DNA from 4 places in the Streptomyces sp. NPDC005808 genome. Region 2 is predicted to be linked to each of the others. Evidence: riboswitches for the same ligand, from Rfam matches in the RefSeq annotation. Region 2 holds a riboswitch; each other region holds the start of a gene.
What was found. Region 2 has a riboswitch for cobalamin ahead of ACFYPC_RS06700 (CbtB-domain containing protein). Riboswitches for the same ligand answer to the same signal wherever they lie in the genome.

Region 1 (7,182 bases), on a different contig from region 2:
GTGCTGCGGCCGGGACGGGTCACCGAGGTGTCGTTGATCGGCGTCGGACTGCTGCTGCTCGCGCTGGTCGCGGGCCGCTGGGTCGCGGAGTCGTCATGGGCCGACACCTTCACCCTCGCCCCCTCCACCCTGGTCATCTGGATGGTGGCGTACGGCTTCATCGCCTCGATCCTCCCCGTGTGGATGCTCCTGGCGCCCCGCGACTACCTCTCCACCTTCATGAAGATCGGCACGATCGCCCTGCTCGCGCTCGGCGTCATCATCGCTCTGCCGACCCTGAAGATGGACCCCGTCACGGACTTCGCCTCGCGGGGCGACGGCCCGGTCTTCGCCGGCTCGCTCTTCCCGTTCGTCTTCATCACCATCGCCTGCGGCGCGCTGTCCGGCTTCCACTCGCTCATCTCCAGCGGCACCACACCGAAGATGATCCAGAAGGAGACGCAGATCCGGATGATCGGGTACGGCTCCATGCTCATGGAGTCGTCGGTCGCCGTGATGGCGCTGGTCGCCGCGAGCATCATCGACCCGGGCCTGTACTTCGCGATGAACGCGCCGGCCGGAGTCATCGGCACCACCGTCGAATCGGCGTCGCAGGCGGTGGCGAACCTCGGCTACACCATCTCGCCCGCGGACCTGGCGAAGGCCGCACAGCAGGTCGAGGAGTCCACCCTCCTCTCCCGCACCGGCGGCGCGCCCACCCTCGCCCTCGGCGTCTCGGAGATCTTCTCCCAGGTAACCGGCGGGAGCCTGCGGGCCTTCTGGTACCACTTCGCGATCATGTTCGAGGCACTGTTCATCCTGACCGCCCTCGACGCGGGCACGCGTGTGGGCCGGTTCATGCTCCAGGACATGCTGGGCAACGTCTACCGGCCCTTCAGGAACGTAAGCTGGAAGCCCGGCCTCGTCATCACCAGCGGCATCGTGTGCGCCCTGTGGGGCTACTTCCTCTGGGTCGGCGTCCACGAGCCGCTGGGCGGCATCAACCAGCTGTTCCCGATCTTCGGCATCTCCAACCAGCTGCTCGCCGCGGTGGCCCTGGCCGTCTGCACGACACTCCTGGTGAAGTCCGGACGCCTCAAGTGGGCCTGGGTGACCGGGGTTCCGCTGATCTGGGACGCGGTCGTCACCCTCACCGCGAGCTGGCAGAAGGTCTTCTCCAGCGACCCGCGCGTGGGCTTCTTCAAGCAGCGTTCGGTGTACCAGGACGGCATCGACGCGGGCAAGGTCCTGCCACCCGCGAAGAACATGGACGACATGCACACGGTCGTCACCAACTCCACGGTGGACGGCGTCCTCGCGGCGGCCCTGGCCGTCCTGGTCATCGTCGTGATCGCGGACGCGGCCCGGGTCTGCATCCGTCACATACGCCGCCCCGCGCTCTCCACCCTGACCGAGGCACCGTACGTGAAGTCGAAGATCATCGCCCCGGCCGGGCTGATCCCGACCAAACAGGAGAAGGCGGAGGAGCTGGATGCGGTCGGTGCTGCACAAGGCGATTAGCGGAGTCCGTTGGTACGTACGGGAATTGACGGACGAATCAGCATACGACCGCCATATCGAGCACATCCGAGAAGGTCACCCCTCCGCGGCCGTCCCCACCCGGCGCGAGTTCGAGCGGATGCGAACGGCCCGCCGGGACAAGGACCCCCGGCAGGGGTTCCGCTGCTGCTGAGGACCCATATACAGCTATCCGGACGTCATTCGCAGACTGACATATGGACAGGGGTTCCGTTTACCTGACCTCGTCGCCTAGATTGCCTGCGCGTTACACCAGGTGATCAGTGAGGGGACGGAGCCGCCATATGTCAGATGCGCCTGAAGTGAAGCCACCAGTGGTGACACCGGTCCGGGTGGTGATCGCCCTCTGCCTGCTCGCGCCGTTCGTCGCGATGCTGTGGGTCGGCTCGTACGCCACGACCGACCCGACCTTCATCGGAATCCCGTTCTTCTACTGGTACCAAATGCTCTGGGTGTTCATCTCGGCCGCCCTCACGATGACCGCGTACAAGCTGTGGCAGCGCGACCAGCGCGCCCGCAAGGGGGGTGCCGGATCATGAACGACGGCGTGAACGGCGTCGCACTCGCCGTCTTCATCTTCTTCTTCCTGGCCGTCACGGTCATGGGCTTCCTGGCCGCACGCTGGCGCAGGGCGGCCGACGGGCAGAGCCTCGACGAATGGGGCCTGGGCGGCCGGTCGTTCGGCACCTGGGTCACCTGGTTCCTGCTGGGCGGCGACCTCTACACGGCGTACACCTTCGTGGCCGTACCGGCCGCGATCTACGCGGCGGGCGCGGCCGGCTTCTTCGCAGTGCCGTACACGATCCTCGTCTACCCGCTGATCTTCACGTTCCTGCCCCGCCTCTGGTCGGTCTCGCACAAGCACGGCTACGTGACGACCTCGGACTTCGTACGAGGCCGCTTCGGCTCGAAGGGCCTGTCCCTCGCCGTAGCAATCACGGGCATTCTCGCCACGATGCCGTACATCGCACTCCAACTGGTCGGCATCCAGGCGGTCCTGGACGTCATGGGCGTAGGAGGCGGCGAGAACACCAACTGGTTCGTCAAGGACCTGCCCCTTCTGATCGCCTTCGGCGTACTGGCCGCGTACACCTACTCCTCGGGCCTCCGCGCCCCCGCCATGATCGCGTTCGTGAAGGACACCCTGATCTACATCGTGATCGCGGTGGCCATCATCTACATCCCGATCAAGCTGGGCGGTTTCGACGAGATCTTCAAGGCGGCGAACGACAAGTACACCGCAGCGGGCGCGGGCGGGACCGTCCCGGCCGAAGCGGGCCAGTGGACGTACGCCACCCTCGCCCTCGGCTCGGCACTGGCCCTGTTCATGTACCCGCACTCGATCACGGCGACGCTCTCCTCCCGCAGCCGCGAGGTGATCCGCCGCAACACCACGATCCTCCCCTTGTACTCCCTCATGCTGGGCCTGCTGGCCCTGCTCGGTTTCATGGCGATCGCGGCCGGAGTGCAGGTGGACAATGCCCAACTCGCCATCCCCCAGCTCTTCGAGAACATGTTCCCGGACTGGTTCGCGGGCGTGGCCTTCGCGGCGATCGGCATCGGCGCCCTGGTCCCCGCCGCCATCATGTCGATCGCGGCGGCGAACCTCTTCACCCGCAACATCTACAAGGACTTCATCAAGCCGGACGCCACTCCCGCCCAGGAGACCAAGGTCTCCAAGCTGGTCTCCCTCCTCGTGAAGGTCGGCGCCCTCGCCTTCGTCCTCACCATGGACAAGACGGTCGCCATCAACTTCCAGCTGCTGGGCGGCATCTGGATCCTGCAGACCTTCCCGGCCCTGGTCGGCGGCCTCTTCACCCGCTGGTTCCACCGCTGGGCCCTTCTGGCGGGCTGGGCCGTCGGCATGCTCTACGGCACCCTCGCGGCGTACGGCGTGGCCTCGCCCACCCAGAAGCACTTCGGCGGCAGCTCCAAGGAGATCCCCGGCATCGGCGAGATCGGCTACATCGGCCTGACGGCGTTCGTCCTGAACGTCCTGGTGACCGTGGTCCTCACCTTCGCCCTCCGCGCCTTCAACGCCCCCGACGGCATCGACGAGACGAGCCCCGAGGACTACACGGCAGACGCCGGCGACAAGGGCGTACAGGTGGAACTCCCGCCGGCCACGGCGGGATCAACGCACTGACCACCGGGTGGGGGCTGGGGGGATTCTTTTCGCCCCCTCCGCCCCTACCCGTCCCTTGTTCCTGGGGGCTACGCCCCCAGACCCCCGCATCGCGCCGAACGCGCTCGTCCTCAAACGCCGGACGGGCTAGTTGGTGCCCACCGGCAGAAGGGGACGTGCCGGAACGTCCGCCCGCAGCGGCTGGCGCGTCAACGCCGCTCCCCTCTTGGGCAACCGATTCCGCGCCTGACCGAGGACGGATGCTCCGGTACGGCCCCGACCCACGACGGCCCGAAGCCGACACGACACACAACATGTGGGGGTACCACAGCGCCCCGGCACAAGATGTATGCTCATGCTCGCTGTCGCCGCAGGGGAATCCGGTGCGAATCCGGAACTGTCCCGCAACGGTGTACTTATGCGCGTTCGTTCGCGTGCGAGTCCAGTCCGAGGACCTGCCGACAGTGCGCCCCGGCCGGCCGGCCCGGGTGACATGACGTCCGGGCCTCGCGGAATGGGCCGGTGGACGCGGCGCATCGCTGCCCAAGAGCGTGCGCTCGTGTGCCCCGCCACCCTCCCCAAGGCCCCGTGCCCAGCGAGGGAGAGCCCCACGTGACCATCGCGCCAGTCGACCCGGCCTCAGCGATTACGCAGCAGGCCCCGGTGGAGACGGACGGCCCCGGTGCCGCACTGCTGCGGACCCTGACGGACCTCACCGCCGACCTCCCCGACGCCGACCCCGGCCGAGTCGCCGCCGCCGCACTGCGCGGCCGGTCCGCACGAGGGGCCTCCGAAATCACCGCGGAGCTGCGCGAGCTGGCCACCGAGGCCGCGGCGGGCCTGATCTCCGAGGACCCCGTCTACTCGAAGCTGGCCGCCCGGCTGCTGACGATCAGCATCGCGGCGGAAGCCGCCTCGCAGGGCGTGCGGACCTTCTCAGACTCGGTCACCGTCGGCCACCGCGAGGGCCTCGTCGCGGACCGCACCGCGGACTTCGTACGCCTGCACACCGCGCGCCTGAACGCACTCATCGACACCGAAGCCGACGACCGCTTCGGCTACTTCGGCCTGCGCACGCTGCACAGCCGCTACCTCCTCCGCCACCCCATCACCCGCAGGGTCATCGAGACGCCCCAGCACTTCATGCTCCGCGTGGCGTCCGGTCTGGCGGAAGACGACACAACGCGCGCCCTCACCGAAGTCGAGGCGCTCTACCGGCTCATGAGCCGCCTCGACTACCTCCCCTCCTCCCCCACCCTCTTCAACTCCGGTACGCGCCACCCCCAGATGTCGTCCTGCTACCTCCTCGACTCCCCGCTGGACGAGCTGGACTCCATCTACGACCGCTACCACCAGGTCGCGCGCCTCTCGAAGCACGCGGGCGGCATCGGCCTGTCGTACTCCCGTATCCGCGCCCGCGGTTCACTGATCCGCGGCACGAACGGGCACTCCAACGGCATCGTCCCGTTCCTGAAGACCCTCGACGCCTCGGTCGCCGCGGTGAACCAGGGCGGCCGGCGCAAGGGCGCGGCCGCGGTCTACCTGGAGACCTGGCACTCCGACATCGAGGAGTTCCTGGAGCTGCGCGACAACACCGGTGAGGAAGCCCGCCGTACGCACAACCTGAACCTCGCGCACTGGATCCCGGACGAGTTCATGCGCCGCGTGAACGAGGACGCCCTCTGGTCGCTCTTCTCCCCGTCCGACGTGCCCGAACTGGTCGACCTGTGGGGCGACGAGTTCGACGCGGCGTACCGCGAGGCGGAAGCCCAGGGCCTCGCAAGGAAAACGATTCCCGCCCGCGACCTCTACGGCCGCATGATGCGCACCCTCGCGCAGACCGGCAACGGCTGGATGACCTTCAAGGACGCCGCCAACCGCACCGCCAACCAGACGGCGGAGCCGGGCCACACCGTCCACTCCTCGAACCTGTGCACCGAGATCCTTGAGGTCACGGACGACGGGGAGACGGCGGTCTGCAACCTGGGCTCGGTGAACCTCGGCGCGTTCGTCGACACGACGGCCGGCGACATCGACTGGGAGCGTCTCGACGAGACCGTCCGCACCGCGGTCACCTTCCTCGACCGGGTCGTCGACATCAACTTCTACCCGACCGAGCAGGCGGGCCGCTCCAACGCCAGGTGGCGCCCGGTCGGCCTCGGCGCGATGGGCCTCCAGGACGTCTTCTTCAAGCTGCGCGTCCCCTTCGACTCGCCGGAGGCCAAGGCACTCTCCACCCGTATCGCCGAGCGCGTCATGCTCGCCGCGTACGAGGCGTCCGCGGACCTCGCCGAGCGCAACGGGCCGCTCCCCGCCTGGGAGAAGACCCGCACCGCCCGCGGCGTCCTGCACCCCGACCACTACGACACCGAGCTGAACTGGCCGGAGCGCTGGAGTGCCCTGCGGGAACGCATCGCCACGACGGGCATGCGCAACTCGCTGCTCCTCGCCATCGCGCCCACCGCCACCATCGCCTCGATCGCGGGCGTCTACGAGTGCATCGAGCCGCAGGTGTCGAACCTGTTCAAGCGCGAGACGCTGTCCGGCGAGTTCCTCCAGGTGAACTCCTACCTGGTCGCCGAGTTGAAGAAGCTCGGCGTGTGGGACGCGCAGACGAGGGAGGCGCTGCGCGAGTCCAATGGCTCGGTGCAGGGCTTCACCTGGGTCCCGCAGGACGTCCGCGACCTGTACCGCACGGCGTGGGAGATCCCGCAGCGCGGCCTGATCGACATGGCCGCCGCCCGCACCCCGTTCCTCGACCAGGCGCAGTCCCTGAACCTCTTCCTGGAGACACCGACCATCGGCAAGCTCTCCTCGATGTACGCGTACGCCTGGAAGTCGGGCCTGAAGACGACGTACTACCTGCGCTCCCGCCCGGCGACCCGCATCGCCCGCGCGGCACAGGCCCAGGCACAGCCCGAAAAGACCATCCCCGTGCAGGCGACCCCCGACGAGGACGCCGTCGCCTGCTCCCTCGAAAACCCCGATTCCTGCGAGGCCTGCCAGTGAGCACCACCCAGAAGAACCTTCTCGACCCGGGCTTCGAACTCACCCTCCGCCCCATGCGCTATCCCGACTTCTACGAGCGCTACCGGGACGCCATCAAGAACACCTGGAGTGTCGAGGAGGTCGACCTCCACTCGGACGTCGCCGATCTCGCGAAGCTGTCGGAGGGCGAGCAGCACATGATCGGCCGGCTGGTCGCGTTCTTCGCGACAGGCGACTCGATCGTGGCGAACAACCTGGTGCTGACCCTCTACAAGCACATCAACTCCCCCGAGGCGCGGCTGTACTTGAGCCGCCAGCTCTTCGAGGAGGCGGTGCACGTCCAGTTCTACCTGACGCTCCTTGACACCTACCTGCCCGATCCGGACGACCGTGCGGCTGCCTTCGACGCGGTGGAGAACATCCCCTCCATCCGCGAGAAGGCCGAGTTCTGCTTCAAGTGGATCAACGAGGTCGAGAAGCTGGACCGCCTGGAGACCCAGGCCGACCGCCGCCGCTTCCTGCTCAACCTCATCTGCTTCGCCGCGTGCATC
Region 2 (7,182 bases):
GCGTCAACAAGTACCGGGTGGAGACGGACGAGAAGATCGATGTCCTCAAGGTCGACAACTCCTCCGTACGGACTCAGCAGATCGAGAAGTTGCGGCGGCTGCGGGCGGAGCGCGACGAGCGGGTCTGCCAGGACTCGTTGGACGCGTTGACCCGGGCGGCCGGCGGCGAGGGGAACCTGCTGGAGCTGGCGGTGAACGCGGCCCGTGCCAAGGCCACCGTCGGGGAGATCTCCGACGCCCTGGAGAAGGTGTACGGGCGGCACGCGGGCCAGATCCGTACGATCTCCGGTGTGTACCGCAACGAAGCCGGCGAGTCCCCGTCCGTGGACCGCACACGCACGCTCGTGGACGCTTTCGGGGAGGCCGAGGGCCGCCGCCCGCGCATCCTGGTCGCCAAGATGGGCCAGGACGGTCACGACCGCGGGCAGAAGGTGATCGCCACCGCCTTCGCCGACCTCGGCTTCGACGTGGACGTCGGCCCGCTGTTCCAGACCCCGGGCGAGGTGGCCCGCCAGGCCGTCGAGGCGGACGTGCACATCGTCGGGGTGTCCTCACTGGCCGCCGGCCATCTCACCCTCGTACCGGCGCTGCGGGAGGAGCTGGCGGCGGAGGGCCGCGAGGACATCATGATCGTCGTGGGCGGGGTGATCCCTCCTCAGGACGTGCCGACCCTGCTGGAGATGGGAGCGGCCGCCGTGTTCCCGCCCGGGACGGTGATCCCCGACGCGGCGTACGACCTCGTCCAGCGGCTCTCTGCCGACCTCGGGCACGACCTGTGATCGAACTCGACACCTACGTCAAGGGCGTACTCGACGGGAAGCGCGCGCTCGTCGCGCGCGCCGTCACCCTCGTCGAGTCCACCCGGCCCGGGCACCGGGCCCTGGCCCAGGAGTTGCTGACCGAGCTGCTCCCGCACAGCGGCCGGGCCCGGCGGATCGGCGTCAGTGGAGTACCGGGCGTGGGCAAGTCGACGTTCATCGACGCCTTCGGCACGATGCTGACCGCGCTCGGTCACCGGGTGGCGGTGCTGGCGGTGGACCCGTCCTCCAGCCGTACGGGCGGTTCGATCCTGGGCGACAAGACGAGGATGGAACGCCTGGCCGTCGACCCCGCGGCCTTCATCCGGCCCTCCCCCACCGCCGGCACACTCGGTGGGGTCGCCAAAGCGACACGCGAGTCGATCGTGGTGATGGAAGCCGCGGGCTACGACGTGGTGCTGGTGGAGACGGTCGGCGTCGGCCAGTCCGAGACGGCCGTCGCGAACATGGTCGACTCCTTCCTCCTGCTGACCCTCGCCCGCACCGGCGACCAGCTCCAGGGCATCAAGAAGGGCGTCCTGGAACTCGCCGACGTGATCGCCGTCAACAAGGCGGACGGACCGCACGAACGCGACGCGCAGGCTGCCGCACGGGAGTTGGCGGGCGCGCTCCGGCTCATGCACGGCAAGGACGGGGCCTGGGCGCCTCCCGTGCTGAGCTGCAGCGCCCGCGAGTCTGCCGGTCTGGACACGGTCTGGGACCGCCTCGAACAGCACCGCACACTCCTCGACTCGACCGGCCGGCTCGCCGCCAAACGCCGTGACCAGCAGGTCGACTGGACCTGGACGATGGTCCGCGACGAACTCCTGGGCCGTCTGCACGCCGATCCGGCCGTACGAGCCCTCACACCTGCCCTCGAACAGCAGGTCAGGGAGGGCGAGTTGACGGCCACACTCGCGGCCGAACGTATTCTCGGGGCCTTCGGCGGCAAAGGCTCCTGAACCAACCCCCTGCGATGAGGATCTGTCCGCGGATCCCGCAGCGGAGTTGGTCGACAGCCGAAAACGCGAGAGGGCCCACGGAGGATTCCGTGGGCCCTGGCTCGTGTGACGGGTCAGGTCAGTTGGCGGCGGCTACCGGCCGTCCCGCTGCGGCCTGCGCAGGTTTGGGATGGAGCAACCGCTCGGCCAGTTCGCCGAACACCAGGCCGAAGCCGCCCCACAGGGTGATCTGGATGGCAAGCGCCGAGACGCGGAAGCGCCACAGCACGGTGGCCGGGAAGTCGGCCGGCACCTCTTGGACGACGGGCAGGAACGCGTACGCCAGTCCGATCGCCACGGCGAAGGCGGCCACCGCCGAGACGGTGGCGTACCAGGTGCCCGCCTTCGGGGCGAGCCACTTGCCCAGGATGGTGGCGGCGACGACGAGGAGCACGCTGAGCACCATCATCAGCAGGTAGAGGGTGGTCCGCTTGCCGATGGTGTCGCCGTTGCCGACGGCGGGCGGGTTGGCCGGGTACTTGAGGAACGGCACGACGTACACCGCGAGCAGCGCGGCCCCCGACAGGAGCAGCGCCGTCGCCCGCGCACTGAACCGGCCCACGCGGCCGAGCGCGAAGCAGAAGGCGAGGGCGGCGATGCCGCCGAAGGCCACCCCGTAGATCAGCACACCGGTGGCGAGGCCGGCAGTGGACTGGAGGCTGCGGGAAACGAGTTCCACCTCGTGGCCGTGGTCGTGGCCCGAGGCATGGGCTTCCTCGAAGCTGATCGCGCTGTCGACGCTCGGCTCACCGAGGAAGTAGGCGACGATCAGGGCGAGCACACCGGCGCCGAGGCCGGCGAGCATGCCCCGCACGAGAAGGTTTCTTACTGTTGCGGAGTTCATCAGGCGCGCGGCGTCCTTCGTCAGTGGCAGGGGAAGCCGAGGAGGTGGCGGGCGTCGTGCACCCACTCGTGGACTTCCTCGCCGGAGACGACGGAGGTGGCGCCCTGCTCAGCGCCGACGAAGTACAACAGGACCAGCATCAGGATGCCGAAGAAGACCGCCCAGGGGGCGATGTCCTTGAGCGGCAGCTTGGCCGGGATGACGGGGGTGGTTGTCGGCTGGGCGACATGCTGCGCCATGGCAGGACCTCCTCTGGGAGTTCGCGTCCCATCTCGGTGGTGCACATGACGACGGCCACGGGTCTGACTCCGGGTGCGCCCCAAGGGGCGTCCCATTTACAGTGGCGCGACCGTGCCGGATTCTCACCGGCTTCCGTCTCGCCGTCGTCGATAACGGACCGACGGTACCGTGTGTCGCGTGCATGGCCAAGACCGCGTCACCTGGCGTGATCTTCCTCTCGTGCCTGGTGACGCGGCCGGTGCGACGCGTGGGTCACCGGTGACACGACTCGGGCCGCGGCGTGTCGAGAAGGCGCCCATGCCCACCTTGACCAGCGATCGCGAACACCGCCCGGAACAGGCGGCGTTCGAAGCGGACGCTTCCGGCGACGGGGGCTCCAAGGCGCGGCCGACGGCCTCTCGGCCATCGCCGCCGCGGGCAACGGAGGCGGCAGTTCTGCGGCCCGACGGTCAGGCCGTGTCCGTCTCCGGACCAACCGGTGGGGCCCATGCCCACCCCGACGACCGGAAACGGCACACGAAAAGGGCCCCCGCAGGCTCTCGCCTGCGAAGACCCTTCGCACCGTCGGGACGACAGGATTTGAACCTGCGACCCCTTGACCCCCAGTCAAGTGCGCTACCAAGCTGCGCCACGTCCCGATGCGTCCGACCAGCGGTGAACCGCGTGATCGTGCGAACAGAACTTTACCCCACCCAAGGGCTGCTCCGTTAATGGCGCGAGCGCGCGACAATCGGGGTATGAGCGGGGCATCTGAGGTTCGGCAGGACGGCGGGCGGGACCGGGACCCGCACGGGCGGGCGCGCAATGCCCGGCCGCGTGACGGTCTGGGGCGGCCACTGCCGTACGGCGCGGACGGGGTGGAGCGGCAGCCCGAGGGTCTCGTACGCAGCCCCGAGGAGACCGTCGCCGAGGCGCAGGCGCTGCTGGACGGGGGTAAACCGTTCCACGCGCACGAGGTGTTCGAGGACGCCTGGAAGGCCGGGCCCGAGGAGGAGCGTGCGCTGTGGCGGGGACTGGCCCAGCTCGCGGTGGGGCTCACGCACGCGGCGAGGGGCAATACGACGGGCGGTGCCCGGCTGCTGCGGCGCGGTGCCGGGGCGGTGGAGGAGTGGGCTGCGGGGACCGGCCGGGCACGTCCTTACGGGATGGTGCTCGCGGAGCTGGGCTCCTGGGCAAGGGAGTTGGCGGGAGCCGTGGAGCGGGACGGTACGGCGATCAGCGCGACGGCCTGGGCGCCGCGGCTGCGCGGACGCCGGCCGTGACGAAGCCGAGCGCCCTCCCTCCCCCGGTGCGGTGGATCCACTGTCGGTGGTGTGCGGCAGACTCTGGGTGTGCGAAAGATTCATGTCATCGGGATCGGGGCGGGTGACCCCGACCAGCTCACGCTTCAGGCGGTCAAGGCGCTGAGGGACACCGACGTGTTCTTCATCCTGGACAAGGGCGAGGTGAAGGCCGACCTCGTCCAGCTGCGCCGCGACATTCTCGACGCGCACATACCCGAGGGGACGTACCGGCTGGTCGAGGCGCGCGACCCGGACCGCGACCGGACCGCCGGGGGCTCGGCGTACTCGCCGGCGGTCGGAGACTGGCGCAGCGCCCGGGCCGAGATCTACCAGCGCCTGATCTCCGAGGAGCTGGGCGAGGAGGAGAGCGGCGCCTTCCTGGTGTGGGGCGACCCGTCGTTGTACGACAGCACGCTCGGGATCCTGGAGGAGATCCTGGAGCGGGGCGGGGTGTCGTTCACGTACGACGTGGTGCCCGGCATCAGCAGTGTGTCCGCGCTCGTCGCCCGGCACCGGACGGGCCTCAACCGGGTCGCCCGGCCCGTTCAGATCACCACCGGCCGCCGCCTCGCGGAGGGCTTCCCGGACGGCGTCGACGACGTGGTCGTCATGCTCGACGCCCACCAGGCCTTCCGGCAGTACGCCGACGAGGACATCGACATCTACTGGGGCGCCTACATAGGCACTCCCGACGAAATCCTCGCCTCGGGCCCCATAGCCGAGGCGGGCCCCCGTATCGAGCGGCTGCGCGCCGAGGCCCGCGAGCGCAAGGGATGGATCATGGACACTTACCTGCTGCGCAGGCACCCGAAGGGGTAGCACGTTCGGCAGCTGCGGGGCCTGTACGCCGGGCGGGTCGTCCCGCATGCACCTGGATCACTCCGGTGTGAAAGTGACGAATGTGACGACCACCGAGGAAACCGTGCCGCCCGCCGCGGAGACGCCCGCACCGCCGGTGCTGGACAAGCGGCGCCGCAATGTCGTCTTCGTGACGATCATGCTGGGCATGCTTCTCGCGGCCCTGGACCAGACGATCGTGGGCACCGCCCTGCCGACGATCGTGTCGGATCTCGGCGGCGCGGCGCACATGTCGTGGGTGGTGACGGCGTACCTGCTGGCGGAGACCGTCGCCACAGTCCTGGTCGGCAAGTTCGGTGACCTGTTCGGCCGCAAGGTGGTCTTCCAGGCCTCGGCGATCATCTTCATCACCGGTTCCTTCCTGTGCGGCCTCTCGCCGAACATGACGATGCTCATCCTCTGGCGCGCGGTCCAGGGCGTCGGTGCGGGGGGTCTGATGGTCACCGCCATGGCCTTGATCGCGGATGTCATCCCGCTTCGGGAGCGTGGCAAGTACCAGGGCGCGATCGGTGCCGTCTTCGGCGTCGCCACCGTCATCGGACCGCTGCTCGGCGGTCTGTTCACGGACCATCTGACCTGGCGCTGGGCCTTCTACGTCAACGTGCCGATCGCGATCGTCGTCGTCATCGCCGCGGCCCGCACCATTCCCGTCGTGAAGTCGGCGGTCCGCCCCGTCATCGACTATCTGGGCATCGCGTTCGTCGCGATCGGTGCCAGCGCACTGATCCTGGCGACCAGTTGGGGCGGCAACGAGTACGCGTGGGGCTCGGGCACGATCATCGGCCTGTTCGTGGGCGGTGTGATCGCGCTCGGCCTGTTCTGCTGGGCCGAGACCCGCGCTGCCCAGCCGACCCTGCCGATGCGCCTGTTCGCCAACCCCGTCTTCACGGTCTGCTCGATCCTCAGCTTCATCGTGGGCTTCGCGATGCTCGGTGCGATGACGTTCCTGCCGACCTATCTGCAGTACGTCGACGGCGACTCGGCCACGGTCTCCGGCGTCCGTACGCTGCCCATGGTCATCGGCCTGCTCATCGCTTCCGTCTTCAGCGGCAACGTGGTCAGCAGGACCGGCCGGTACCGGATCTTCCCCATCGCCGGCTCACTGGTGATGGCGGTGGGGCTCTATCTGCTCTCGCTGATGGGCCCGGACTCCAGCGCCTGGCTGGAGTCGCTGTACATGTTCGTGCTGGGCACCGGGATCGGGCTGTCCATGCAGGTGCTGACCATCGCCGTGCAGAACACCGTGCTCTACGCCGACCTCGGCACCGCGACCTCCGGCGTCACGTTCTTCCGTACGCTGGGCAGCTCTTTCGGGACAGCCGTCTTCGGCACGATCTACACCAACTCTCTGAAGCCGAACCTGACCGACGGGGTCGCGGAGGCCACCCGCACCGGCGCGGCGGATCCGGCCGCGATCGCCCAGGCCTCGCAGAGCCCGGAAGCGCTGAACAGACTGCCGTCGGCGGCGGCCGAACCCCTCGTCAGGGCGTACGCCGACACGCTCCAGACCGTCTTCCTCTGGACGGTCCCGGTAGCGGTCCTCGGCTTCTTCGTGGCCCTGTTCCTCAAGCAGGTGCAGTTGCGTGACAGCGCGCGAATGGGCTCGACCGACATGGGTGAGGGCTTCGCGTCCCCCTCCAGCGCCGACTCGCAGCGGGTCCTGGAAGCCTCGGTCGGAAAGATCATCGGCGGTACGGAGCTCGACACCGCGCGCCGTATCGTCACCGATTCCGACACCCGCCTCGATGTGGCCGGGGCGTGGGCCGTGATGCAGGTGGAGCTGTTCACCCGGTTGGTCGGCCATGCGAGTCTCGGGCTGATCGCCGCCCGGCGCCGGCTGCCTCCGGAGGTTCTGGTGCCGGTCTTCGACCGTATGGTCGAGGAGGGCTACCTCACCCGCGACGGTTCACTCTTCTCGCACACCGCGGCGGGCGAGCGGGAGGCGCAGCTCATCGGCAGGGCGTGGGGCACCTGGCTCGCCCAGCGTGTGGAGCAGGACATCGGCCGCCCGTCGGGCGAGGACCTGCGCGCCGCCGTCGACTCCATCGCCAAGCGCCTGCTGGTCGAGGACCTGACCAATGGATGGCCGCCCGGCCGGCAGCTCCAGCCCGCCTCCGCCGCAACCGGCTGACGCACCCAGCTGACGCGCCCGTCAGCTC
Region 3 (7,182 bases), on a different contig from region 2:
TCGTCGTCGCCCGGCTGGTCGTCGACATGCAGGTCGTGGTGCAGCTCGGCCGCCTTGACCAGCGTCCAGATCTGCGCACGCACCGCCGGGGCCTTCGTCGGGTCCAGGTCGGACACGAGCGCGTACTCGTCGAGGAGCTGCTCCAGCTTCGCCAGATCGCCGTACGTGTCCGCGCGTGCCATCGGCGGTACGAGGTGGTCGACGACCGTGGCGTGCCCGCGCCGCTTGGCCTGGGTGCCCTCGCCGGGGTCGTTGACGATGAAGGGGTAGATGAGGGGGAGTTCACCGAGTACGGCGTCGGGCGCGCAGCCGCCGCTGAGGCCGAGTCCCTTGCCGGGCAGCCACTCCATCGTGCCGTGCTTGCCCATGTGGACGATCGCGTCGGCGCCGAATGAATTCTCCAGCCACCTGTATGCCGCCATGTAGTGGTGCGAGGGCGGCATGTCCGGGTCGTGGTAGATCGCGATCGGGTTCTCGCCGAAGCCGCGCGGCGGCTGGATCATCACGACGACGTTCCCGAACTGGAGGGAGGCCAGCACGATGTCGTCGCCGTCGATGTACAGGTTGCCCGGCGGCTCGCCCCACGCCTCGACCATCCCGTTGCGCAACTCGGGGTCGAGCTTGTCGAACCAGGCCCGGTAGTCGGCCAGCGGCACGCGTGCGGGGGCCGAGGCGAGCTGCTCCTCGGTCAGCCACTCGACGTCGTGGCCGCCCGCCGCGATCAGGCGGTGGATCAACTCGTCGCCGTTGTCCGGGTATTCGGTCAGCGCGTACCCGGCGCCCTTCAGCGCGTCGAGCACTCGCACCGCCGAAGCGGGCGTGTCGAGACCTACCGCGTTGCCGACCCGGGAGTGCTTGGTCGGGTAGGCGGTGAAGACGAGCGCGAGCTTCTTGTCCTTGTTCGGCTTGTGCTTCAGCCGGGCATGGCGCACAGCGATTCCGGCCACGCGCGCGGCCCGCTCGGGGTTGGCGACGTACACCGGGACGTCGTCGGGGCCCTGCTCCTTGAAGGAGAACGGCACGGTGATGAGCCGCCCGTCGAACTCCGGGATCGCGACCTGCATCGCCGCGTCCATGGGGGAGAGGGCGGCGTCCGACGCCTCCCACGCGGCATGTGAGGAGGTGAGGCAGAGCCCTTGCAGGACAGGGATGTCGAGGTCGGCGAGCGCCCCGATGTCCCACGCTTCCTCGTCACCGCCCGCGGACGCCTGCGAGGCGTGGGTGCCGCCGGCTGCGAGTACGGTGGCGACCAGTGTGTCGGCCTTGGCGAGGATCTCGTAGAGCCCCGCGTCGGCGTCACGAAGCGAACCGCAGTACACGGGAAGGGCGTTGGCGTCCCGCGCCTCGATCGCGTCGCACAGCGTGTCGACGAAGGCGGTGTTGCCGGACAGCTCGTGCGCCCGGTAGAAAAGCACGCCGATCGTCGGACGGCCCTCGACGAACACCCGCTCACCGTGGACGCCGAACTCGGCCGTCTTCCGCGGCTCTTCGAAGCCCTCGCCGGTGAGCAGCACGGTGTCGGAGAGGAAGCGGGCCAGCTCGGTCAGGTTGTCCGGGCCGCCCTCCACGAGATAGCGCAGCGCCTCGGCGACCACACCGGCCGGCACGGACGACTCGGCCATCAACTCGGCGTCGGGGACGGCCTCCCCGCCCAGCAGCACGGTCGGAATGCCGGACGACTTGAGGAAAGCGAGCCCGTCCTCCCAGGCCCGCTTCCCGCCAAGCAGCCGTACGACGGCGACATCCGCGCCCCGGACCAGCTCGGGGAGTTCAGCGGCGACATCCACCCTGGTGGGATTGCCGATCCGGTACGCGGTGCCGGAGGCCCGGGCCGCCAGCAGATCCGTGTCGGCGGTCGACAACAACAACACTGTGCTCATGCGGGCGCTCCCGGTGGAATGAAAGGCAGTCCTGACGGCGCGCCCGACTCGATGAGCCGCCACAGCGCGTCCGTATCCGCGTGTTCCTCGATCAGATCGCCGAGCAGATCCAGCTGCTCCTCGCGCAGTGCCGCGAACGACGTGCCGGCGGCCGGTACGAAGCGACGCCCCGCGGCGGCCGCCACCTCGCGCAGGAAGGCGCGCCGGAACCCGTCCGACTCCAGCGAGCCGTGCCAGTGCGTACCCCAGACCTCGCCGACCCGGCAGCCGTCCAAGAAGGCGTCCCCGCCGGTGACCTGGGCGACGCCGTGATGGATCTCGTACCCCTCGACGTGTTCCCCGAGGGCCTCTCCGACGGGCCGCGTGAGCGTCTTCTCCCGCGCGAACCGCACCCGCACGGGAAGCAGCCCGAGCCCGTCGACATGACCTGCCCGCGACTCGACCTCGTCCTCGATGTGCTCGCCGAGGAGCTGGAAACCGCCGCAGATACCGAGCACCGGCCGCCCCTCGGCGGCCCGTCGCGCGATCGCGTCCGCGAGCCCGCGCTCCCGCAGCCACTCCAGTGCCTTCACCGTCCCCCGGGTCCCGGGTACGACGACCAGGTCCGCGTCGGCCAGTTCCTCGGCCCGGTCCACGAAGCGCACGACGACACCCGGTTCGGCGGCCAGCGCGTCCACGTCCGTGAAGTTGGACATCAGGGGGACGGCGCAGACGGCGACCCGCAGGATGTCCTCGCCGACGGGCGCGGCGACCGCGGACTCCCGGACGGCGCCCCTCAGCGAGACCGCCATTCCGTCCTCCTCGTCGATCCCGAGGCCGTGCCGGAAGGGCAGCACGCCGTAACTGGGCCGCCCGGTGAGCCCGTGGAGCATGTCGAGCCCCGGTTCCAACAGGGAGACATCCCCGCGGAACTTGTTCACCAGAAACCCGGCGACGAGTTCCTGGTCCTCGCGCGACAGCAGCGCGACGGTCCCGAAGAAGGACGCGAAGACACCCCCACGATCGATGTCGCCCACGACAAGCACGGGCAGTCGCGCATTCCGCGCGATCCCCATGTTCACGATGTCCGTCCGCCGCAGATTGATCTCGGCGGGACTCCCCGCCCCCTCGCAGATCACCGCGTCATACGTGCCCCGCAACTCGGCGAGGCACTCCAGTACGGTCCCCAGGAGTGCTTCCTGCCGTCCACCGTGGTAGCCGCGAGCGCTCATCTCGCCCACGGGCTTCCCCATGAGCACGACCTGACTGCTCCGGTCGCTGCCCGGCTTGAGGAGCACGGGGTTCATGAGCGCGGTCGGCTCCACACGGGCGGCCTGCGCCTGCATCGCCTGGGCCCGCCCGATCTCGGCGCCCTCCCGCGTCACGAACGAGTTCAGCGACATGTTCTGCGCCTTGAACGGCGCGACCTTGACGCCCTGCCGCACCAGCCACCGGCAGATCCCGGCGGTCACGACGCTCTTGCCCGCGTCGGAGGTGGTCCCGGCGACCAGCAGCCCGCCGCTCACCAGGCACGCCCCTTCGTGAGGAGCCGCCCGGCGACGCACGCACCGAGCGCGAGCCAGCTCACGCGCCGAGAGAGCCGTACGGCCCGCTCGATGTCACCGACCACCACGGCACGCCCCCCGCCGTTGAGTACGGGCCGGTGCTCGACTCTCCCGCCGTACGCGAGGGTCCCGCCGAGCCGTACACCGAGCGCCCCCGCGAAAGAGGCCTCCACGGGCCCGGCGTTCGGGCTCGGATGCTTGCAGGCGTCCACCCGCCAGGCCCGCAGGGCGCCCCGCGGATCGTCCCCGGCAGCGGTGGCGAGGGCGGCGGTCAGCCGCGCCCCCGGCCAGCCCGCGACATCGTCGAGCCGCGCGGACGCCCAGCCGTAGCGCCGGTACCTGGGGGACCTGTGCCCGACCATCGCGTCGAGCGTGTTCACGGCGCGGAACCCGACCAGACCGGGCACACCGCCCACAGCCCCCCACACAAGAGCGCCCACCACGGCATCGGAGGTGTTCTCGGCGACGGACTCGACGACGGCCCGCGCGATCCCGTCCGCGTCGAGCGCCTGCGGATCCCGCCCGCACAGATGCGGCAGCCGCTCCCGGGCCACTTCGACATCACCGGCTTCGAGCGCGCTCCCGATCGCCCGGGCCTCCCGGCCGAGGGAGGTTCCCCCGACGACGGCCCAAGTGGCGGCGGCGGTCAGCGCGATGGAGGCGGTACGGGATCCACGTACGCAATGACTCGCGAGCGCCGCGAGCCCGGTGGCACCGCCCACGCACACGGCCGTGTGCAGCGCGCCCCACCCGCGGTGGTCCCGCCACAGCACCCGCTCCACGGCTCCCGCGGCCCGCCCGAACGCGGCGACCGGATGTCCGCGGCGGGGATCGCCGAGCAGCAGGTCACCGAGGAGGCCGGCGGCGGCGCCGTACGCGAAGACGCGATCGGCACGCACCGGTTCAGCCGACCGTCAGGTCAGGCACAACTGTCGTTCGCAGGGCACTTGGGCAGCCGCGCATGGCGATATGTCCTCACTCAGGGTGTCCACGCCCTGGTTCGAAGAGACCGACGGTGAGAGTTCCTGGCTTCCGGGGGCTTCATTCCCCGGTGACAGTGGCGGGACCGCGCCGGATTTGCACCGGCTTCCTCTCGTGCCGTCGTACTTGGCTCCGGCAGTCCACCATGGCGTTGGAAGACCCGTCAACTTGCTGTTGACCTGCGGGGGGAGAGTGTGCGAAGGCCCACATACGGGTAGGGCGCGGGACGTTGACACGTCCCGCGCCCTACCCGAGGTGATGCCTCGCTTGTGCGGTATCAGTGCGGTCCTGAAATGCTCCTCAGGCCACGATCAGATAGATCCCGTACGCCACCGCCGCCGCGCAGGCGGCGAAGCAGGCGTACGCGCCGGTGACCGCGAGAGCGGCGGAGCCGCCCTGAGCTGAGGCCGACTCGCGCCTGGAGAGGCCGACGATGCCCAGGGTGAAGAGGCCCACGAGGGCCACGGTGGTCACGAGACTGACTCCGAAGACGGAGCCGAGGGCTGCCCAGTCGATGTGCATGCTGTTCGTTCCTTACACCGTGGCCGGAGCGGTGGGCTCCGCGTCCGGGGACGGGATGGTGGCCTTCAGATCGCTTGCCAGGCCGCCGGCGAGCGGGCCGCCCGCGGGGGGGGGGGGGGGGGGGGGGGGGGGGGGGGCGCGCCCCCCCCCCCCCCCCCCCCCCGCCCGAGGGCTCGGCGGCGATCTCGTTGACGTTGTCGATGGTCACCGGCCGACGGCGTGACAGGTTCCAGATGACAGCGGACCCGGCCACCAGGAGCGCACCCGTCAGGACGATGCCCCAGGTGCCCTGCTGGGTGAGGAACTCGGCGCCCGCGCCGACCAGGCCCGCCGCCGGGAGCGTGAGGCCCCAGGCGATGAACATGCGGCTCGCGGTCGACCAGCGGACGACACCGCCCTTGCGGCCGAGGCCCGAGCCCATCACGGCGCCGGAGCAGGACTGTGTGGTGGAGAGCGAGAAGCCCAGGTGGGAGGAGGCCAGGATGACCGTGGCCGCACTGGTCTGGGCGGCGAAGCCCTGCGGCGGCGCGAGGTCGGTGAGGCCCCTGCCCATGGTGCGGATGATGCGCCAGCCGCCCAGGTAGGTGCCGAGCGCGATGGCCATACCGGCCGAGACGATGACCCAGGTCGGCGGGTTCGAGTCGGGCGCGATCACACCGCCGGTGACCAGCGCGAGGGTGATGATGCCCATCGTCTTCTGCGCGTCGTTCGTGCCGTGGGCCAGCGAGACCAGGCCTGCCGAGGCGATCTGGCCGGCGCGGTAGCCCTTGGCGGTCGCCTTCTCGTCGGCGCGGTTGCCGATCCGGTAGGTCAGCCGGGTGGCCAGCATGGCGGCGAGCCCGGCCACCACGGGCGCGGCGATCGCGGGGAGCAGCACCTTGGTGACGACGGTCGAGCCATTGACCGACGACCAGCCGGCCGACATGACCGCGGCGCCGATGAGGCCGCCGAAGAGAGCGTGGGAAGAGCTGGAGGGCAGCCCCAGAAGCCAGGTCAGCAGATTCCAGAGAATGGCGCCGACGAGCGCCGCGAAGATCACTTCGGTGCGGATGCCCTCTTCGTTGATGATGCCGCCGGAGATCGTTTTGGCGACCTCCACGGAGAGGAACGCCCCGACGAGATTCAGCACGGCGGACATGGCCACCGCCGTCTTGGGTCTGAGCGCACCGGTCGAAATGGTCGTAGCCATCGCATTGGCGGTGTCGTGGAAACCGTTCGTGAAATCGAACACGAGAGCGGTGACGATCACGATTCCGAGGAGGAGCGTGATGTGTTCCATTTACCCAGGCTTCTCTTTGAGATCAGTGGCAGGAGGACCGTAGGTAACCTGAATGAACGGAAGATGAACGTGGATAGGCGTGTGAGTGTCCCTATGGTGAGCCGCCCCTCCGGATGCGCCGGAGGGACGGCTGCGGATCCGGCCTGATGTCTCGAACACAGGCGGAATGCCGGGTTCCGTGGGTTCGGTCAGCCCTTCGCGAGCTTCTTGAGCTGGGTCGTGGATCCGTTGAAGAGATTCTGGTCACCCGGCAGGCTGCCGCTGTTGTCGTACTGCCAGAAGGTCCAGAAGGACCAGCCGGCCGGCAGGGTGCCCGCGGTCGCCGAGTCGTAGCGCGCGAGCCACAGGGAGTGGTTCGCGCCGAAGGCGCGGCTGCTGCCGGTGCAGGTGTTCCACCAGTGTGTGGTCGTGTAGATCACCGGACGGCGTCCGGTCTGCCGCTTGACCTCGTCGCTGAATGCCTTGATCCAGCTCACCATCCTGGCTCTGGTCAGGCCGTAGCACTTGTCCTTGCCGTACGGGTTGTACTCGATGTCGAGCGCGGGCGGCAGCGTCCAGCCGTCCGCCTGCCAGGCGCCGCCGTTGCGCACGAAGTGCGCGGCCTGGGCGGTGCCGGACGACTTGTTCGGCAGGGCGAAGTGGTAGGCGCCGTGGATGATGCCCATGTCTCGTGCCCCGTTGTACTGCTGGCTGAAGTACGGATTGCGATAGGTGTCGGACTCGGTCGCCTTGACGTAGACGAACTGTGCGCCTTTCGCCTTGGCGCTCTGCCAGTTGACGTTCTTCTGGTGCGAGGAGACGTCGTGCCCCTTGGGCTGGCCGGCCGCGGCGGCCGGGATCTCGGCGAGAGCGGTCCCTCCGACGGTGAGCGCTGTGATGGTGGCCGCGACGACGCGGGCGCGATGGCGGGACAGCCTGTTATCACGGGCCATATTTCCCCCGGAATGGTGGCGTGCGTGACAAAACCCCCAGAGGC
Region 4 (7,182 bases), on a different contig from region 2:
GGTCTCCTCCACGCGACGGCGCATCACGTCCGGGGGAAGACCCAACGACTCCATGCCGTACGCGAGTTCGTCCTCGACCGTGTCCGTGACGAAGTGGGACAGCGGGTCCTGGCCCACCGTGCCCACCACGTCGGCGAGTTCGCGGGGCTTGTGCGTGCGGGTGTCCCGGCCCGCGACCGTGACCCGGCCGCGCAGGGTGCCGCCTGTGAAGTGCGGGACGAGCCCGCTGACGGCACCCAGGATCGTCGACTTGCCGACCCCGGAAGGGCCGACCAGCAGGACGAGTTCACCCTCGGGGACCTCGAAGTCCACGCCCTGGACGGTGGGTTCGGCCGCCCCGTCGTACGTCACGGAGACATCCTCGAAGCGGATCATGAGGACTGCTCCCTGCGCGTCGGGGTCGGAATCGGGGTCGGAATCGGGGTGGGGATGGGGGTAGGGGCAGGGGTGATGAAGGCGGGCAGGAGGCCCAGCAGGATCGCCGCCGCCGGCCAGAGCGGGAGAGCGGGGGCCACCAGGGGTACGACGCCCGGGCGCAGCGCCTGCGGGTCCTGCGAGGCGGAGACGACCAGCGAGGCGGCGACGGCGGCGCCGGAACCCGCGACCAGCCACGCCCGTACACCCCACGCGTCCGGCCGGTACCGCGTCCGCAGCGAACGTCGGCCGCCCAGCCGCAGGCCGCCGAGCGCCGCGGCCAGCCCGGCGAGCAGCACGGGCAGACCGTAGGTGCCGCCTTCCGCGGTCAGCAGTCCGTACGTTCCCGCGCAGACGCCGAGCAGGCCGCCCAGCGTGAGTGCGGCCGTGGTGCGGCGGACGGCGGGCGGTACCTCGGCGGTACGGCCGTACCCGCGCGCGTCCATCGCCGCGGCCAGCGCGACCGAGCGCTCCAACGCGCCCTCCAGGACAGGGAGTCCGACGTGCAGCAGACCGCGCAGGCCCCGGTCCGCGCGGCCCCGCAGGCGGCGGGCGGCGCGCAGCCGCTGGGCGTCCGCGATCAGGTTCGGCGCGAAGGTCAGCGCGACGACGACGGCCACGCCCGCCTCGTACAGGGCGCCCGGCAGCGACTTCAGCAGACGTGCCGGGTTCGCCAGGGCGTTCGCCGCGCCTACACAGATGAGGAGCGTGGCCAGTTTCAGGCCGTCGTACAGCGCGAAGACCAGGCCCTCGGCGGTGACCCGGCCGCCGATGCGGATGCCCTGGGCCCAGTGAGGGAGGGGGAGTTCGGGGAGCGTGACGACGACATGCGTGCCGGGGATGGGGGAGCCGAGGACGACGGCGAACGCGAGGCGGATGCCGAGGACGGCGATGCCGAGCTTGAGGAACGCGCCGTACGAGCGGGCCCAGGGGGCATCGCTCCGCCGTGCCGCCACGACGTATCCGGCTACGCCGACGAGGAGGGTGAGGAGGAGCGGGTTCGTGGTGCGGGAGGCGGCTGTTCCCAGGCCCAGGGCCCAGATCCACCAGGCGGCGGGGTGGGTGGCGTTGGTGCGGGTGGCCTCCGGCGTGGGGGTACGGCGCCTGGAGCGGGCCTCGCGTGGGCCGGCACCCGGTGCTGGTGGCCGCGCCCGCCGGTTCCGCCGCGCGGGACGATCGCCCACAGCAGTCTCACCCCTCCTCACGTCAGCTCCTGCGGCGTCGTGCTTGCCAGATCGCCGCGCCGGCCAGGGCGGCGACGGCTGCTGCTCCGGCGAGCAGGCCTACTGACGGGCCGGAGCCGATTGCATCGGGCTGGGGGCGGGAGGCGGTGGAGACCGGCTCGCCGCAGCCCGTCCGGGGGTAGGCCGCTATGGCGCAGAGGAGGGCGTTGGTGTCGTAGCGGAGGGGTTCGGCGACCGAGGCCAGGGCTTCGGCGGAGGTCGCGTCGGAGGGGACGCGGGCGCAGGCCGTGCGCGGGGACGGTGGGGTCTCGCCGGACGGCGCGTCCGTGGACGTACCGAAGTCGATGACGAGGGCCACGCGCTTCTTGCCCTGCTGGGCGGGTGTCCTGGCGCAGATGGACGCGAAGCCGGTGGCGCCGCGGGGCTTCGTCGCGTGCTGGGAGTCCTCGCTCACCGCGAAGCGGAAACCCTGGACGTCGCCGTCGGACGGGCGGGCGGTCGACGGGCCCTGTGTCGCGTACGTCCACTGGCCGCCGGTCAGGTCCCAGAAGGACCAGTAGCGGTAGCCGACCGCGTGGGCCTGCCCCGCCGAACCGAGCCCCAGGACGAGCAGGAGCCCGGCCAGGACCAGGGGAGTCGTACGACGTCGGCTCACAGCCTCTGCCTCTTGTTGCGGCCGCTGATCAGGAAGCCGATACCGATACCGGCGACGAGACCGACGCCGACGATCCACCAGACGCCGAGGCCGCCGTCGTCACCATCCTGCGACTGCGACTGCGACTGCGACTGCGACTGCGACTGCGACTGCGACTGCGACTGCGGCTTGGCGGCACCGGAGTCGGACGCCGCCGCCTGCGCCGGCGGGCCCGTCGCGCCCAGCTCCTTGACGAGGTCCCGGCCGCCGAAGTCGCGCGGGTCGAACGCGTTCGCGTGCGCGGCGAGGATCAGCTGCGCGTACGCGGCCGGTCCGCTCTGCCCGGCCCACTGTGCGGCGTGCGCCTCCAACCAGCGCACCGTGTCCGCCGCGTCGTCGCGGTGGCCGGCGGTGGCCAGCGCCACGGCCGCGTCCGCGGTGTTGCCGTAGTCGGGCTGGTCCTCGGCTCCGGGCAGCGCCGACTTGAGGTACTTGTCCTTGGCGAGGGACTCCACGAGGTATGCGGCGCCGTTCTGCGCGGCACGCTCGGGGTCGGCGCCGTCGGCGTCGTCGGCGGCCTCGCAGGAGACGCCGTCGCTCGTCGGCTGCACCTCGGCGCCGGCGAAGCCCCTGCCGAGCGCTCCGGTCACGGCCGCCGCGGTGGCGTCCGCGTTCGCCACGAGCTTCCCCTTCTTGTCCGGCTGGTAGGCGAAGGCGCCGCCGCCGTCCGCGTCGCAGGGGATCGCCAGCTCCGCAAGGGCGTCGTACGGAGACTTCCCACCCTGGGAGGTCACGTCCGCGGGCTTCTCGCCCGTCGCGGCCAGCGCCCCGGCCACCACGGACGTGGAGTTCGCGTCGCTCGCCCCGCCTGCCACGTATCCCCACCCGCCGTCCTTGTTCTGTACGGACTTCAGCCATGCGACGGCCTTGCCCGCCGCGGAGTCGTGCCGGCCGAGGGCCGCGAGGGCCTGCACGGCGGCCGCGGTGCTGTTGGTGTCGACCATCGTCTTGGCGTCGCACTTCGCGGTGGCGTCGGCGCGGTACGGAGCGAAGGACCCGTCCGCGCACTGCTGCCCCGCCAGCCAGTCGACGGCCTTGGCCGCGGGCGTCACGCCCACCGTGTGCTGGGCGAGCAGCGCGAGCGACTGGCGCCAGACGCCGTCGTAGGTGGGGTCGGCGGAGCCGTACAGACCCGAGGGAAGTGCGGGGGAAGGAGAGGGGGAAGCGTCTGAAGCGGCGGCGGTAGCGGCAGCGGCGGCGGCGGCGGTCGGCGCGAAGGCGGTACCGGCCACGGCGATCGCGGCCAACAGCGCGGCCGGCCTCGTGACGTGAACCGCTGCGTGTACCGCTGCCTGAACCGCTCCGTGAACCGCTCCTTGTACCGCTGCGTGAACGGCTGCGCTGCGGCGAACGATCATGACTCTCCCCTGTGGGGGAGCCGGGCAGCACCGGGCACACTGGTATCCGGGCGGCTCCGGCCCCGTATGCCTCGACGGTGCCGGCCACCGGCGGACCGCCGATGGCGCGAGCCGGTCACGCTCCGGACGGGGCAATCCGGCTCACCACCTGTTCAAGCAGTTCAAGCAGTTCAAGCAGTTCAGGCTGTTCAAGTGGCTCACGGTTGCGGGTCAGCGCCGGATTTGCACCGGCTTCCCCCCGTACGGGCGTGATGACGACTGGTTCACTCTACCGGCCCATTGGCCGGCCGCTGAGGGCCGCCTGTGAGCCCCCGGTAGGTTCGGCCCATGAGGACAACGGGGAGACTGCTCGGCTCGGGGCGTTCGGCGGACGTCTACGAGTTGGACGAGGCGTGGGTACTGCGCCGGATCCGCGGGGGACGGGGAGACGCCACCGCCGAAGCCTCGGTGATGGCACACGTACGAGGCCACGGCTTTCCGGCGCCGGCCGTGCGGTTGGCGACCCGCAGCGACCTGGTGATGGAGCGGCTGTCCGGGCCGACCATGCTGGAGGCGTTCGTCGCGGGGGAGTTCGGCCCCCAGGAGGCCGGTGTCACGCTCGCCCGGCTGCTCCGCGCCCTGCACGCCGTGCCCGCCAGACTCTCCGCCGACCCCGCCATCCGCGTCCTGCACCTGGACCTGCACCCCGACAACGTGATGCTCACCTCCGAAGGCCCCAAGGTCATCGACTGGGCCAACGCCGAGGAGGGCCTGCCCGGACTCGACTGGGGTATGTCCGCCGTGATCCTCGCCCAGGCCGCCGTCGCCGGCGGAGCGCACGCTCAGGTGGCCCGCGAGACGCTGGCCGCGATGCTCGGCGACGGCCCACCCGGCGTGACCGAGGCCGGCCTCCGGGAGGCGAGGCAGCGACGGGCGGTCAATCCGACGATGAGTGAGACCGAGGTCCAGATCCTGGGCGAGGCCGAGGAACTGGTCCGTACGCTGCTGCCGCCCTCTTCGGGATCCGCTCGTCCTTGACGCTCATCCTTGAGCCTCAGAGCGCGCCTTGACGCTCACCCTTGAACCTCAGAGCGCGCCTTGGCGCTCACCTTGAACCTCAGAGCGCGCATGCCGGGATCGTCGCTGCGGTGGGCTGCAACAGGACCAGAGCCAGGTCGTCGGTGGGGGCGGTGCCGGTGTGGGCGGTCAGGCGGGTGTAGAGGGTGTTGAGGGCCTCGTCGGGGAGGGGGTCGCGCAGGGCCAGTGCCGCTTCGCCGAGAAGGGGGAAAGGGTTGCCTTCCGTGTCGCGGGCCTCGGTCAGGCCGTCGGTGTAGAGCAGCAGGCGGTCGCCGGGCTGGAGGCGTACGCGGTACTGGCGCGGTTCCGGGCGCAGCCCCAACGGCGGTGTGGGGACGACGGGTTCGAGGAACTCGACCCGGTGGCCGGCGCGCAGGGGCGGCGGATGGCCGCAGTTGACGATCCGCACCTCGCCGGGCGCGAACTCGGCGAACACGGCGGTGACGAAGTCCTCGGGGGCCAGCTCCGGGGCGAGCCGCGTGTCGAGGGCACCGGCCAGAACGGTCAAGGTGGGTGCGGTGTAGGCGAGTTCACGGAAGGCCGCGATCGTGTCGGCGGTCAGCCGGACGGCGTCGAGGCCGTGGCCGCGTACGTCACCGATGAGGACACGCAGCCCGTACGGCGTCACCGCGACGTCGTACAGATCGCCGCCGACGGTCGATTCGCGGGCGGCGCTGTGGTAGCGGGTACAGACCTGAGTGCCGTCCAGAGTGCGGGAGATGGGCCGCAGAATCGCCTCCTGGGTGATCCGGGCCACCTCGCGGGCCTCGGCCAGTGTCATGGCGAGGCGCTCGCGCTGCCGGGCCGCGTACACGGTGAGCGCGCAGCCGAGCAGCAGCCCGGTCCACCGCAGGCCGAACTCGAAGCCCGGCACCGCGCCGTCGCCGATGCCCATCGCCAGGCCCAGCGCAGCCGACCAGCAGCAGACCACCACGGTGTGCCGCACCCCGAGCCTGACGCACGCCAGCAGCGGTCCGATCAGCAACAGCGTGGTGAGCGGCGGTACCCGGGAGACGAGCAGGTCCGGCAGGGCGATCAGCAGACAGGCGGCCAGCGGGGTGAGCAGCTGACGGCGGGTCCGCCACTCCGCCCTGAGCGGCACCGGCACCGGCACCGGCACCGGCGCCGGCCTTGGTCGCCGAGGGCGTTTTCCGACGCCGGGCGGGGGCGTCAACAATCGCGCGGGTCTCTCGATGTGCTGGGCCGGCGGCCGTCGCGTCAGCCTCTCGGCGCCCCCGGGCCGCCTCTCGATGCCCCCACCGCCTCCGCCTGTGGCGGCCATCCGTTCCCCAGCTCCCTCTCGTCCGTCCATCACTCACCCGACAATCACCGAATATCGGCCTTCCCACCGCCACCAACGGGGAGTTGATCGCATCTTGTCGAAAGGTCTCCGGAAGTGATGGAGTTCCGTCGTGTTTCTGTCCGAGTTGTCGGACATCGGTAACGGGTGGGTGTGATCGGGTCAGACTGGTCGATGTGTCCGACGAGACGAACATCGGTGTGTCCGACGAGACGAGACGGCATGAGCCATGAGCGCGAGCCCGGCGAGTAATGAGCCCGAGAAGGGCGAGAGCAAGAGCGGCGACCGGGCCGCCTGGGCCGGGCGGCACGGCGGTTTCGATGCCGGTAGTCCTGGCGGTCCCGATGCCGGGCGGCTCGGCGGTCCCGACGCCGGGCGGCACGGCGGTTCCGATCCCGGGCAGACCGGCGAAGCGCAGACCGGGCGTCCCGGCGCATCGCAGCTCGGGCGTCCCGGCCATCCCCATCGTCCCGGAAATCTGCCGCCGGAGACACGGAGCTTTGTCGGGCGGACCGAGGAACTCGCCTGGCTGGACGAGGAGTTGAACCCGGGGATCGGTGTCGGCCGGCTGGTGAGCCTTGTCGGTGTCGGCGGGGTCGGCAAGACGCGGCTCGCGTCGCGGGCCGCTGCCCGGGTGCGAGACGCGTACCCCGACGGCGTCTGGCTGGCAGAGCTCTCCGCGCTGCACACCGCGGGGCTGGTGGGCCTGGCCGTCGTGGAGGCGCTGCGGCTCGCGGACCAGTCGACGGGCCCGGTTGTCGAGGTAGTGGCCGAATGGGCCAAGGGCAAGCGGCTGTTGCTGATCCTCGACTCCTGCGAACACGTCCTCGCGGACTGCGTGGCGCTCGCCGAGACCCTGCTGCCCGGCCTGCCGGGGCTGCGCATCCTCGTCACCAGCCGGGAGCAGCTCGGCCTGCCGGGTGAACGGGTGCTCCAGGTGGATCCGCTGCCGGTCGCCGACGAGGCGGTGGCTCTGTTCGCCGAACGCGCGGCCGCCACCGGATTCACCCTCGACGACACCAACCGGCCCGCGGTGGAAGCCGTCTGCCGCCACCTCGACGGCATCCCGCTCGCCATCGAACTCGCGGCCGTCCGGCTCGCGGAACTCTCCCTGGCCGAACTGCACGGCCGCCTCGGTGAACATCTGGCATCCCGCCTCGACGTGCTCGTCCCGCG

Region 1: another riboswitch for cobalamin. It lies ahead of ACFYPC_RS02540 (ribonucleoside-diphosphate reductase subunit alpha); the one in region 2 lies ahead of ACFYPC_RS06700 (CbtB-domain containing protein).
Region 3: another riboswitch for cobalamin. It lies ahead of ACFYPC_RS17315 (cobalamin biosynthesis protein); the one in region 2 lies ahead of ACFYPC_RS06700 (CbtB-domain containing protein).
Region 4: another riboswitch for cobalamin. It lies ahead of ACFYPC_RS09300 (prenyltransferase/squalene oxidase repeat-containing protein); the one in region 2 lies ahead of ACFYPC_RS06700 (CbtB-domain containing protein).

What each region holds. Positions count from the first base shown of each region.
Region 1 is NZ_JBIAIK010000001.1:563,258-570,439, reverse strand. It holds gene ACFYPC_RS02560 (carbon starvation CstA family protein) at 1-1,500, shown strand, start outside; gene ACFYPC_RS02555 (YbdD/YjiX family protein) at 1,472-1,672, shown strand; gene ACFYPC_RS02550 (DUF3311 domain-containing protein) at 1,803-2,057, shown strand; gene mctP (monocarboxylate uptake permease MctP) at 2,054-3,664, shown strand; cobalamin riboswitch at 3,963-4,121, shown strand; gene ACFYPC_RS02540 (ribonucleoside-diphosphate reductase subunit alpha) at 4,256-6,652, shown strand; gene ACFYPC_RS02535 (ribonucleotide-diphosphate reductase subunit beta) at 6,706-7,182, shown strand, end outside.
Region 2 is NZ_JBIAIK010000002.1:698,780-705,961, reverse strand. It holds gene scpA (methylmalonyl-CoA mutase) at 1-779, shown strand, start outside; gene meaB (methylmalonyl Co-A mutase-associated GTPase MeaB) at 776-1,759, shown strand; gene ACFYPC_RS06705 (CbtA family protein) at 1,878-2,642, opposite strand; gene ACFYPC_RS06700 (CbtB-domain containing protein) at 2,663-2,881, opposite strand; cobalamin riboswitch at 2,917-3,059, opposite strand; tRNA gene ACFYPC_RS06695 (tRNA-Pro) at 3,447-3,520, opposite strand; gene ACFYPC_RS06690 (DUF309 domain-containing protein) at 3,620-4,144, shown strand; gene cobF (precorrin-6A synthase (deacetylating)) at 4,214-4,984, shown strand; gene ACFYPC_RS06680 (MDR family MFS transporter) at 5,067-7,154, shown strand.
Region 3 is NZ_JBIAIK010000007.1:61,479-68,660, reverse strand. It holds gene cobN (cobaltochelatase subunit CobN) at 1-1,880, opposite strand, end outside; gene ACFYPC_RS17320 (cobyric acid synthase) at 1,877-3,385, opposite strand; gene ACFYPC_RS17315 (cobalamin biosynthesis protein) at 3,382-4,323, opposite strand; cobalamin riboswitch at 4,423-4,566, opposite strand; gene ACFYPC_RS17310 (hypothetical protein) at 4,706-4,927, opposite strand; partial or broken gene ACFYPC_RS17305 (anion permease) at 5,052-6,206, opposite strand; gene ACFYPC_RS17300 (lysozyme) at 6,395-7,138, opposite strand.
Region 4 is NZ_JBIAIK010000003.1:475,975-483,156, forward strand. It holds gene ACFYPC_RS09285 (ABC transporter ATP-binding protein) at 1-375, opposite strand, end outside; gene ACFYPC_RS09290 (CbiQ family ECF transporter T component) at 372-1,598, opposite strand; gene ACFYPC_RS09295 (SCO2322 family protein) at 1,621-2,253, opposite strand; gene ACFYPC_RS09300 (prenyltransferase/squalene oxidase repeat-containing protein) at 2,250-3,539, opposite strand; cobalamin riboswitch at 3,761-3,916, opposite strand; gene ACFYPC_RS09305 (phosphotransferase) at 3,978-4,667, shown strand; gene ACFYPC_RS09310 (PP2C family protein-serine/threonine phosphatase) at 4,747-5,826, opposite strand; gene ACFYPC_RS09315 (ATP-binding protein) at 6,236-7,182, shown strand, end outside.